DNA from 2 places in the Erwinia pyrifoliae DSM 12163 genome. Region 2 is predicted to be linked to the other one. Evidence: predicted binding sites of a transcription regulator. Region 2 holds the regulator's gene; the other holds the start of a gene.
The links. Region 2 encodes CRP, which controls carbon source genes, mostly activating them, when cyclic AMP is high. Its sites were predicted from a motif close to ATGTGANNNNNNTCACAT; they were not measured.

Region 1: a site for CRP is predicted at 2,216-2,233, ahead of EPYR_RS04750 (nucleoside-specific channel-forming protein Tsx). Genes of this name have one in related genera too.

The regions. Positions count from the first base shown of each region.
Region 1 covers NC_017390.1:1,068,159-1,072,182, forward strand. The annotation lists gene EPYR_RS04740 (hypothetical protein) at 5-427, shown strand; gene speG (spermidine N1-acetyltransferase) at 463-1,029, opposite strand; gene EPYR_RS04750 (nucleoside-specific channel-forming protein Tsx) at 1,150-2,016, opposite strand; gene EPYR_RS04755 (flagellar protein FlhE) at 2,470-2,886, opposite strand; gene flhA (flagellar biosynthesis protein FlhA) at 2,883-4,024, opposite strand, start outside.
Region 2 covers NC_017390.1:3,702,967-3,706,990, reverse strand. The annotation lists gene EPYR_RS16925 (YccS/YhfK family putative transporter) at 1-2,002, opposite strand, end outside; gene crp (cAMP-activated global transcriptional regulator CRP) at 2,063-2,695, opposite strand; gene EPYR_RS16915 (OsmC family protein) at 3,061-3,468, shown strand; gene EPYR_RS16910 (phosphoribulokinase) at 3,505-4,024, opposite strand, start outside.

The sequences.
Region 1 (4,024 bases), 1.4 Mb from region 2:
AATGATGAAACGGCCGATCGCAGCGCTGATAGCGGCGTGGATGTTAACGGGGTGTGCAACCATCGTCTCCAGCGAGACGCAGGATGTCACGCTGCAAACCCAGCCCCCCGGGGTGAAATTTGTGGTGCAGGACGAGAGCGGTAAAGCGGTAGCAGAAGGCTATACGCCAAAAACCGTGACGCTGGAAAAGTCTAACGGCAACTACTTCGGTAAGAAAAAGTATCTGGTCATGCTGGAGCGTGCCGGCTATGTGCCGCAGACGCTGCCGCTGAAAGAGAGCGCGAACCTGTGGTATTTGCTGGGCAATATTCCACTGCTTGGGTTCCCTGGCTGGCTGGTGGTTGACCCGTTCTATGGCGGGATGTACAAAATAGAGCCTCCGCGCCTGCAGGTCGTGATGAGCCGGGTCGGCGCTCGCGGAGCCTGATGATTAAACCAGGCCTGGCCGGATTTCCGGCCAGCTTACTGTGCGGTGGGTTGTACCATGCCCTGTGCGGGTTTGTAACGCTCCAGAAACTGTGGCTGGAAGATGCACATACGGATGGTGTTACGGTATTCACCGTTAATAAAGAACTCGTGGATTAACTCGCCTTCCACCTCAAAGCCCAGCTTGCGATAGATGTGAATCGCCTTTTCGTTCTCTTTATCGACAATCAGGTAAAGCTTGTAGAGATTCAGTACCGAGAAGCCATAATCCATTGCCATCTTGACCGCCTGACTGGCCAGTCCTTTGCCCTGATGACTGGGGGCGATGATAATCTGAAACTCCGCCCGGCGGTGAATATGATTAATTTCCACCAGTTCTACCAGCCCCGCATTGCTGCCGGCATGCTCCACCACAAAACGCCGCTCGCTTTGGTCGTGAATGTGCTTGTCATAGAGATCTGACAGCTCCACAAAAGCTTCATAGGGTTCTTCAAACCAGTAGCGCATCACGCTGGCGTTATTATCCAGCTGGTGGACAAACCGCAGATCTTCCCGTTCCAGCGGGCGCAGTGTAACGTCGTGGTCAACAAATTTGGCACACATAACTCTTCCTGTTTGCAGATGCTGTATTGCCCGCCAAGTATAGTGTTTTGCCGGCAGCAAAAAAACGCGCCGGACGGCGCGTTGAGCTGTTGGCGTCTTTATCGTGCGCCTTGCCGGCGATCAGAAGTTATAGCCAACCACCAGGTAGTAGCCGAAGCCGGTGGATTTCACGGTGAAATCCCCGCCGCCGAAGTTCTGTACCACGCCGTCGTTCCACTGTCCGCCGTTGTGGAAGTAACGCGCAACAAACGAGTAGTGCCAGTGGTCGTAGCCGAGAGAAAGAATATGACTGGAGGCGATGGCATTGCTGGTGCGTGCCGGCCGGGCGTTATCGCCAAGGTTGGAACCCCAGTCAAAGTTGGTGAAGCCAATATAGCTCAGATTACCGCCCCACAGGGTGGTGAGCGGCACAAGGTATTTCACTTTGAAGCGGTAGCCGTCCCAGCTGTCCTCGTTAGTTGCGCCGTAGTTTTCCCACTGATATTTCGCATACAGGTTCAGCGACAGGCCAATGTCAGAATGGGTATCGATGTCGGTGCCCAGCCCCATATACCAGGTATTTTGGCGGTTGGCTTTATTATCGCCCATATCGTAGACGTAGTTGTTGGCGAAATACCACTCTTTGAACGGGCCAAAGCCCAGCTGGGTGCCGGTCAGTTTATCGATAGAGAAGCGTGGTTCGATCTCCATAAAGAACGGGGAACCGTCATCCCACGCGCCTGTGTCATTACCGTTGCCGGTGCCAAAGAATTTCGGCACATCGATATAGCCGTAAAAATCAAACCAGTCTTTATGCGCAAAGGCTTCGTATTCAAGATACACATCGTTACTCAGCTTGGGTCCGAAGCGGGTGTGATAGCTGCCCACCACGTTAACGCTCTGATGCCACCAGTCTGAAACGTATTCGGCGTTACCGGTTTCAGCGGCTGAGGATTGCGTATAAGAGAGCGCGGCCAGCGCTCCGGCGATCATTATTTTATATTTCATTCGTGCTTTTCACATGCTCAGTGACCTGTCTGGCAGCTATCGTTCAGGTCGGGTTGCCGCTTCTACAGGCGAAAATGGGTGGTTACAGCTGTGGCGAAAACACCCGCTTAAATGCTGCGGCAGTGTGCCGCTATCAGCGCTCTAGCAAATAGGTATCACTCGCGCTTGTCAAAGTCTGTTTCATTTCAATTTAGTTAAAGTGTGACTTTAATCACAAAAAAACCATGCAGAGTGAACTTTATCGCTATGGTGCTATTGAGAAGATTTTTTCTCAGGGTAAACGGTTGCCTGGTCATGAATGGGCAAATCGCGCCGCTTTAGTTACTGACCCTATCGATCTGGTTGCGCACCGAACGCGCTAAATAATAAGGTTTTCTTATAAAATAAAGGCCTGGATTGCTGACTGACAGCCAGCCGCCGTCGCGATGGGCGCGCCGACTTGGCCCGTTACTGCTATCGCGCGCTGGTGCGGTAGTTGACGGTCAGATGATTATTGAGGATGGTGAGTACCGGATCCAGTGGTCCCCGCGTCACCGTGGTATAGACAAAGCGGAAAGGGCCGTCGGCGGGAAATGACGACGGCAACGCCTGCTCACCGGACAGCGCGGGCAACGCCATACAGCGCCCCCGGCTGCATAACGTTATTTTCAGGCCAGGCGGTGGAGCGCTGTCGGGGGTAATGCGCCATGCTACCCGTGCGACCACGGCCGATGTGGGAAGCGGCCCGCCAGGCTGTAGCTGGCGACTGGTGATTTCCTGCTGACCGCGAGCAATCACGCCGCCGAAGCTCTGACGGCTCCAGGAACCGCTGTGGCTGGCGTGCACGGCAAGCGGCAGGATCAGCAGCAGGGCAGGCAGCACGCTTTTCACGACTGGCCGCCTATCATCCAGGTCATGCGCACATTACGCTGGCTGTTTATCTCCTGACTTGACAGCACCACCAGCTGCGGGAAGATGCGCCGCAAATAGCGTGACAGCATCAGGCGCAGAGAGGGGTTAACCAGCAGCACCGGCGGGGCTCCAATGCCTTCCTGATGTTGCAGAGCCAGTCCGGTCTGCTTCATCAGGTTTTCCGCAATACCCGGCTCAATGGCGCTGCCGCTTTGTGTGGCCTGCACCAGCAGTTGTTCCAGTGACAGATCCAGCCCAATCACCTGAATGTCGTCATCAGCGGTAAACCACTGATGGGTGATTGAGCGCGCCAGGCGCACGCGCACGCGGGCGGTTAATTCATCGGCATCACTCTGCGCGCTGGCAAATTCGGCCAGCGTGTCGATGATGGTGCGCATGTCGCGGATGGCAATACGTTCGGCCAGCAGGTTTTGCAGCACCTTATGCAGCGTGGTCAGCGAGATCACGCCAGGTATCAGGTCTTCGACCAGCTTAGGTGACTGTTTGGTCAGCTGGTCAAGCAGCTGTTGCGCTTCCTGGCGGCCAAACAGCTCTTCGGTATGGATGCTGATCAGATGATTCAGATGGGTGGCGACCACCGAACTGGGATCGACCACGGTATAGCCCAAAGTTTGTGCCAGCTCGCGCTGCACTTCATCGATCCACAGAGCGGGTAAGCCAAATGTCGGTTCCACGCAGGCCGTGCCCGGTACGTCACCTTCCGCACAGCCCGGGTTGATCGCCATAAAGCGTTCCGGTATCACTTCGCCGCGACCGATCTCAACGCCTTTGAGCAAGATGCTGTAGGAGGTGGGAGAGAGATCGAGGTTATCGCGAATATGCACCGGCGGCGGCAGAAAGCCCATCTGCTGGGCAAACTTTTTACGGATACCGCGCACGCGCGTCAACAGCTGGCCCTGCTGTTCCTGATCGACCATCGGGATCAGCCGGTAGCCGACCTCCAGCCCGAGCACGTCCTCCATCTGCACGTCAGACCAGGTGGCTTCATTGACCTGTGCCGCTTCGGCTTCGGCCCGCGCTTTATCTTCCGCTAATTCCGTCGGGCTTCCGGGACGTGCGCCTGTCTGGCCTTCACGGCCGCGCAGCCACCAGGCGA
Region 2 (4,024 bases):
TGTGCATGGTGTTAAGGTGGTCGAGAATACGCTCGATGTGACCTTCCAGCAGGGTCACCGGGCCATGCTGGAAATTGTCCGGTGCCTCCAGCACATTGCTTTTTGAACCCGGCCCGTCATATTCCAGCCGCTGCTGGCAACGTTGCAGGGCTATCTCGCAGGACTGAAGATAGCGCTCCGCCAGCGAGGCGGTGAGCATGGTATGTTCCCGCGCCATAATCGTCATCGCATTAATATGTTCAACGATCAGCTGGCTGTGGGTAACCCACAGTTTCATATCGGCCAAATAGCGGGAATTGAAGCCAGGCTCCTGCATCGCCTGATTCAGGGAGTTATACAGCGCGTTATGCGCCTGATTGACTTTAATACGCTGGTTCGCCAGCTTGCTGACATCCTGTTCATTGCCTAACAACATCTGCAACGCTTCCTGAAAGGCCTCCAGCGCATCGTTTGCGTTCTGGCGCAGCAGCCCGCTCTGCCACTGCGGCCACAGCCAGATGTTGCCGCCAAAGGCAATCAGGCAGCCCATCAACGTATCGAGCAGGCGCGGCAATAAGAAGCTCTCCCCGTTCAGCGACAAAAGCTGGAGAGAATAAACCGCCGTTACCGTAAAGCCCACCGTCGCCCAACCGTAGAACTTGCGTAAAATCAGGTAACTGACCAGGGTGATGGCCAGCATCACCAGTAATGTCATTGACTCAGGAGCATGCAGGCGCAGGGCCAGTGCGGCAACCGCCAGCCCGGCCAGGGTGCCGAGCGCCCGGTGCTGGATGCGCACCCGGGTGGCACTGTAGCCGTTCAGGCTGACAAACATCATGGTCATCAGTATCCAGTACGGCTTCGGCATAGCCAAAAACAGCGCCAGCGTACTGGCAAAGGTCAACATCACCGCATAGCGTGCGGCGGTGCGCAAAGCGGTAGATTTAAGCGAAAGGTAGCTTTTCAGCGCCGGCAGCAGCGGCAGGCGGCGCTGACGGTCGGCCATCAAATCGCGGCGGTAAAGCGGGCGTTGAGTGCGCAGCACGCGCGCAATACGGCTGAAATGGTAGTAGCAAAAATGACCGACCGGATTATCCGGATGCTGATGGACTACCTTCTCCAGCGCTTCCAGCGGCTGCTCCATCTCAAAACGTTTGGGGAAGCGGTGATACAGGATATCGTCAGCCAGCTCGCGCAGACGGGCGGCGATACGCTGCGCATTCCAGCGGATCACCGCCTCGGCGTGGCTCAGGCGCACCAGTTTTTGCACGTCTTCCGGCTGATGCAGGCTGACGGCGATGTGCTCCTGCAGGTCAAGCGCCACCTGGAAAGCGCGCGTCAAAGGCTGGTAGTGCTGGTTGCGGTTGGCTGCCAGCATATGAATTTGCTGGTAACAGGTAGTGATGAGGTCGACGGCCTTTTGCTGGCGGGCAAACAGCGGCGGCATGGCGGTTGAGGGATCGTTCAACTGATTTAAATGGCGATACTTTGCCTCGCAGTAGTCAGCCAGCTCGCGATATAGCAGGCTGAGCGTTTCGCGCATCGGCTGCTCTTTCCACAGCCAGAACCAGAACCAGTTAAATACGCCGTACCAGATGGTGCCCAGGATATACAGTAACGGAGGCTGCCACATCGGCACTTTCCCCGCGAGGCTAAGGGTGAAGATGGCGGCAATCAGCGAGGCGGGCATCAGGCGGGCATGCAGCGGGCCGATCTCGCCGGTAACCCCCAGCAGCATCGCCATCAGCAGCAGGATCAGCGGCAGCGGGATCCCCTGGGCGCCGGCATACTGGATAATAAAACTGCTGCCGGCGAACAGGCCTCCGCCCACCATCAGGCGTTTAAAGAAGTGTTTATGCGGCGTATCCAGCCCGGCATTGTTGCAGCAGGCGGGAACCAGTGAGAACAGCAGACCTTTCTGTAAATCTCCCAGCAGCCAGCCAAGTGCAACCGGCAAACACAGCACCAGCGTTTGCCGCAGTGCGTAGTTAACTTCAGGTTGATAAATGATTCTGCGCCACATCAGCCGCACCAAATAGAAAAAGGCGCGACAGAGGCTGGCGCGCCGTGGGTTCAGGGGCGATTAACGCGTGCCGTAAACGACGATGGTTTTACCGTGTGCGGAGATCAGGTTTTGATCTTCCAGCATTTTCAGTATACGACCGACCGTTTCGCGCGAGCAGCCAACAATCTGGCCGATCTCCTGACGGGTGATTTTGATCTGCATCCCGTCCGGGTGCGTCATTGCATCGGGCTGTTTTGCCAGGTTCAGCAGCGTCTGGGCAATGCGTCCGGTCACATCAAGGAAAGCTAAATTACCCACTTTTTCCGAGGTGACCTGCAGGCGACGCGCCATCTGCGAAGACAGGCGCATCAGGATGTCAGGATTGACCTGGATCAGCTGACGGAATTTTTTGTAAGAGATTTCAGCCACTTCACAGGCTACTTTGGCACGTACCCAGGCACTGCGTTCCTGGCCCTCTTCAAAGAGGCCCAGCTCGCCGATAAAATCCCCCTGGTTGAGATAAGAGAGGATCATCTCTTTCCCTTCTTCATCCTTGATTAATACCGCTACTGAACCTTTAACGATGTAGTAAAGGGTTTCCGCCTTCTCACCCTGATGGATCAGCGTGCTTTTGGATGGATATTTGTGAATATGGCAATGGGACAGGAACCATTCGAGAGTAGGGTCTGTTTGCGGTTTGCCGAGAACCATTCGCTGTTATCCTCTGTTGTCATCTGGCCTGAATACATCCGGTTTACCACGCAGCAAGTGCCACGATCCCCTTGCTGCCGCACGTAAATATTGGGGATATACGGGGGGCTGAATCCCTGCCAGGCGTTGACATAGTCAAGCGTTCCGATAGGAAAAGACACGGGTCGCTCCGGGGCAAGCCGTATGCTGTCGTTTCGTTTTCACCAACATCATGATGCAGATGAAATTTACAGCCTCGTTTGTAGCACAGCTTGGGATGGCTGTCTTCTGTTGTCTCGCTTCAGCATAGTCAGAAAAAGAGAGCGTTGCCGTTTAAGTGACTGCGGCGTACTCTGCTGTAACTAAATGAATTGGAGGATGTTGTTATGCAGGCACGGGTTAAATGGGTTGAAGGGATGACGTTTTTGGGAGAATCCTCATCCGGCCATCAGGTGCTGATGGATGGTAATTCGGGCGATAAAGCACCAAGCCCGATGGAAATGGTGCTGATGGCCGTCGGCGGCTGCAGCGCCATAGACGTGGTTTCGATTTTGCAAAAGGGCCGCCACAGCGTGGCTGACTGCGAAGTAAAACTGACCTCAGAACGCCGCGAAGAGGCACCGCGTATCTTCACCCACATCAACCTGCACTTTATGGTCAGCGGAACCGCGCTGGCGGATAACGCGGTAGCGCGTGCGGTCGATCTCTCTGCGGAAAAATACTGCTCGGTGGCGATCATGTTGGGCAAGGGGGTGAAGATAAGTCACAGTTATGAAGTTATCGCACTGGCCTGATCCAGCCCCTTCGCTTAGCGGTGAAAGGAAAGAACGTCAGCCGATTTTCTTTCCTTCAATCAACCGCTTGACCAGCGGCCCCATAATCAGCTCCATCGCCAGCCCCATTTTGCCGCCCGGCACCACCAGGGTTTTGATATGTGAGATAAACGAACCCTGCAACATGGACAGCAGGTAAGGGAAATCGATATCTTCCAGCCCCTGAAAGTGGACAACCACGAAACTCTCATCCAAAGAAGGGATGCCACGGGCGGCAAACGGGTTGGAGGTATCCACGGTCGGAACGCGCTGGAAGTTAATATGGGTGCGTGAAAACTGCGGGGTAATAAAGTTGATGTAATCCTCCATGGATCGCACCACGGAATCCATCACCGCTTCGCGCGAGTGGCCGCGTTCGCTGGTATCGCGCACCAGTTTCTGGATCCACTCAAGGTTGACAATGGGCACCACGCCAACCAGCAGATCCACCTTGTCCGCCACGTTATGCTGCGGGGTGACAACGCCGCCGTGCAACCCCTCATAAAACAGCACGTCGGTCGGTTCCGCCAGCGGCTGC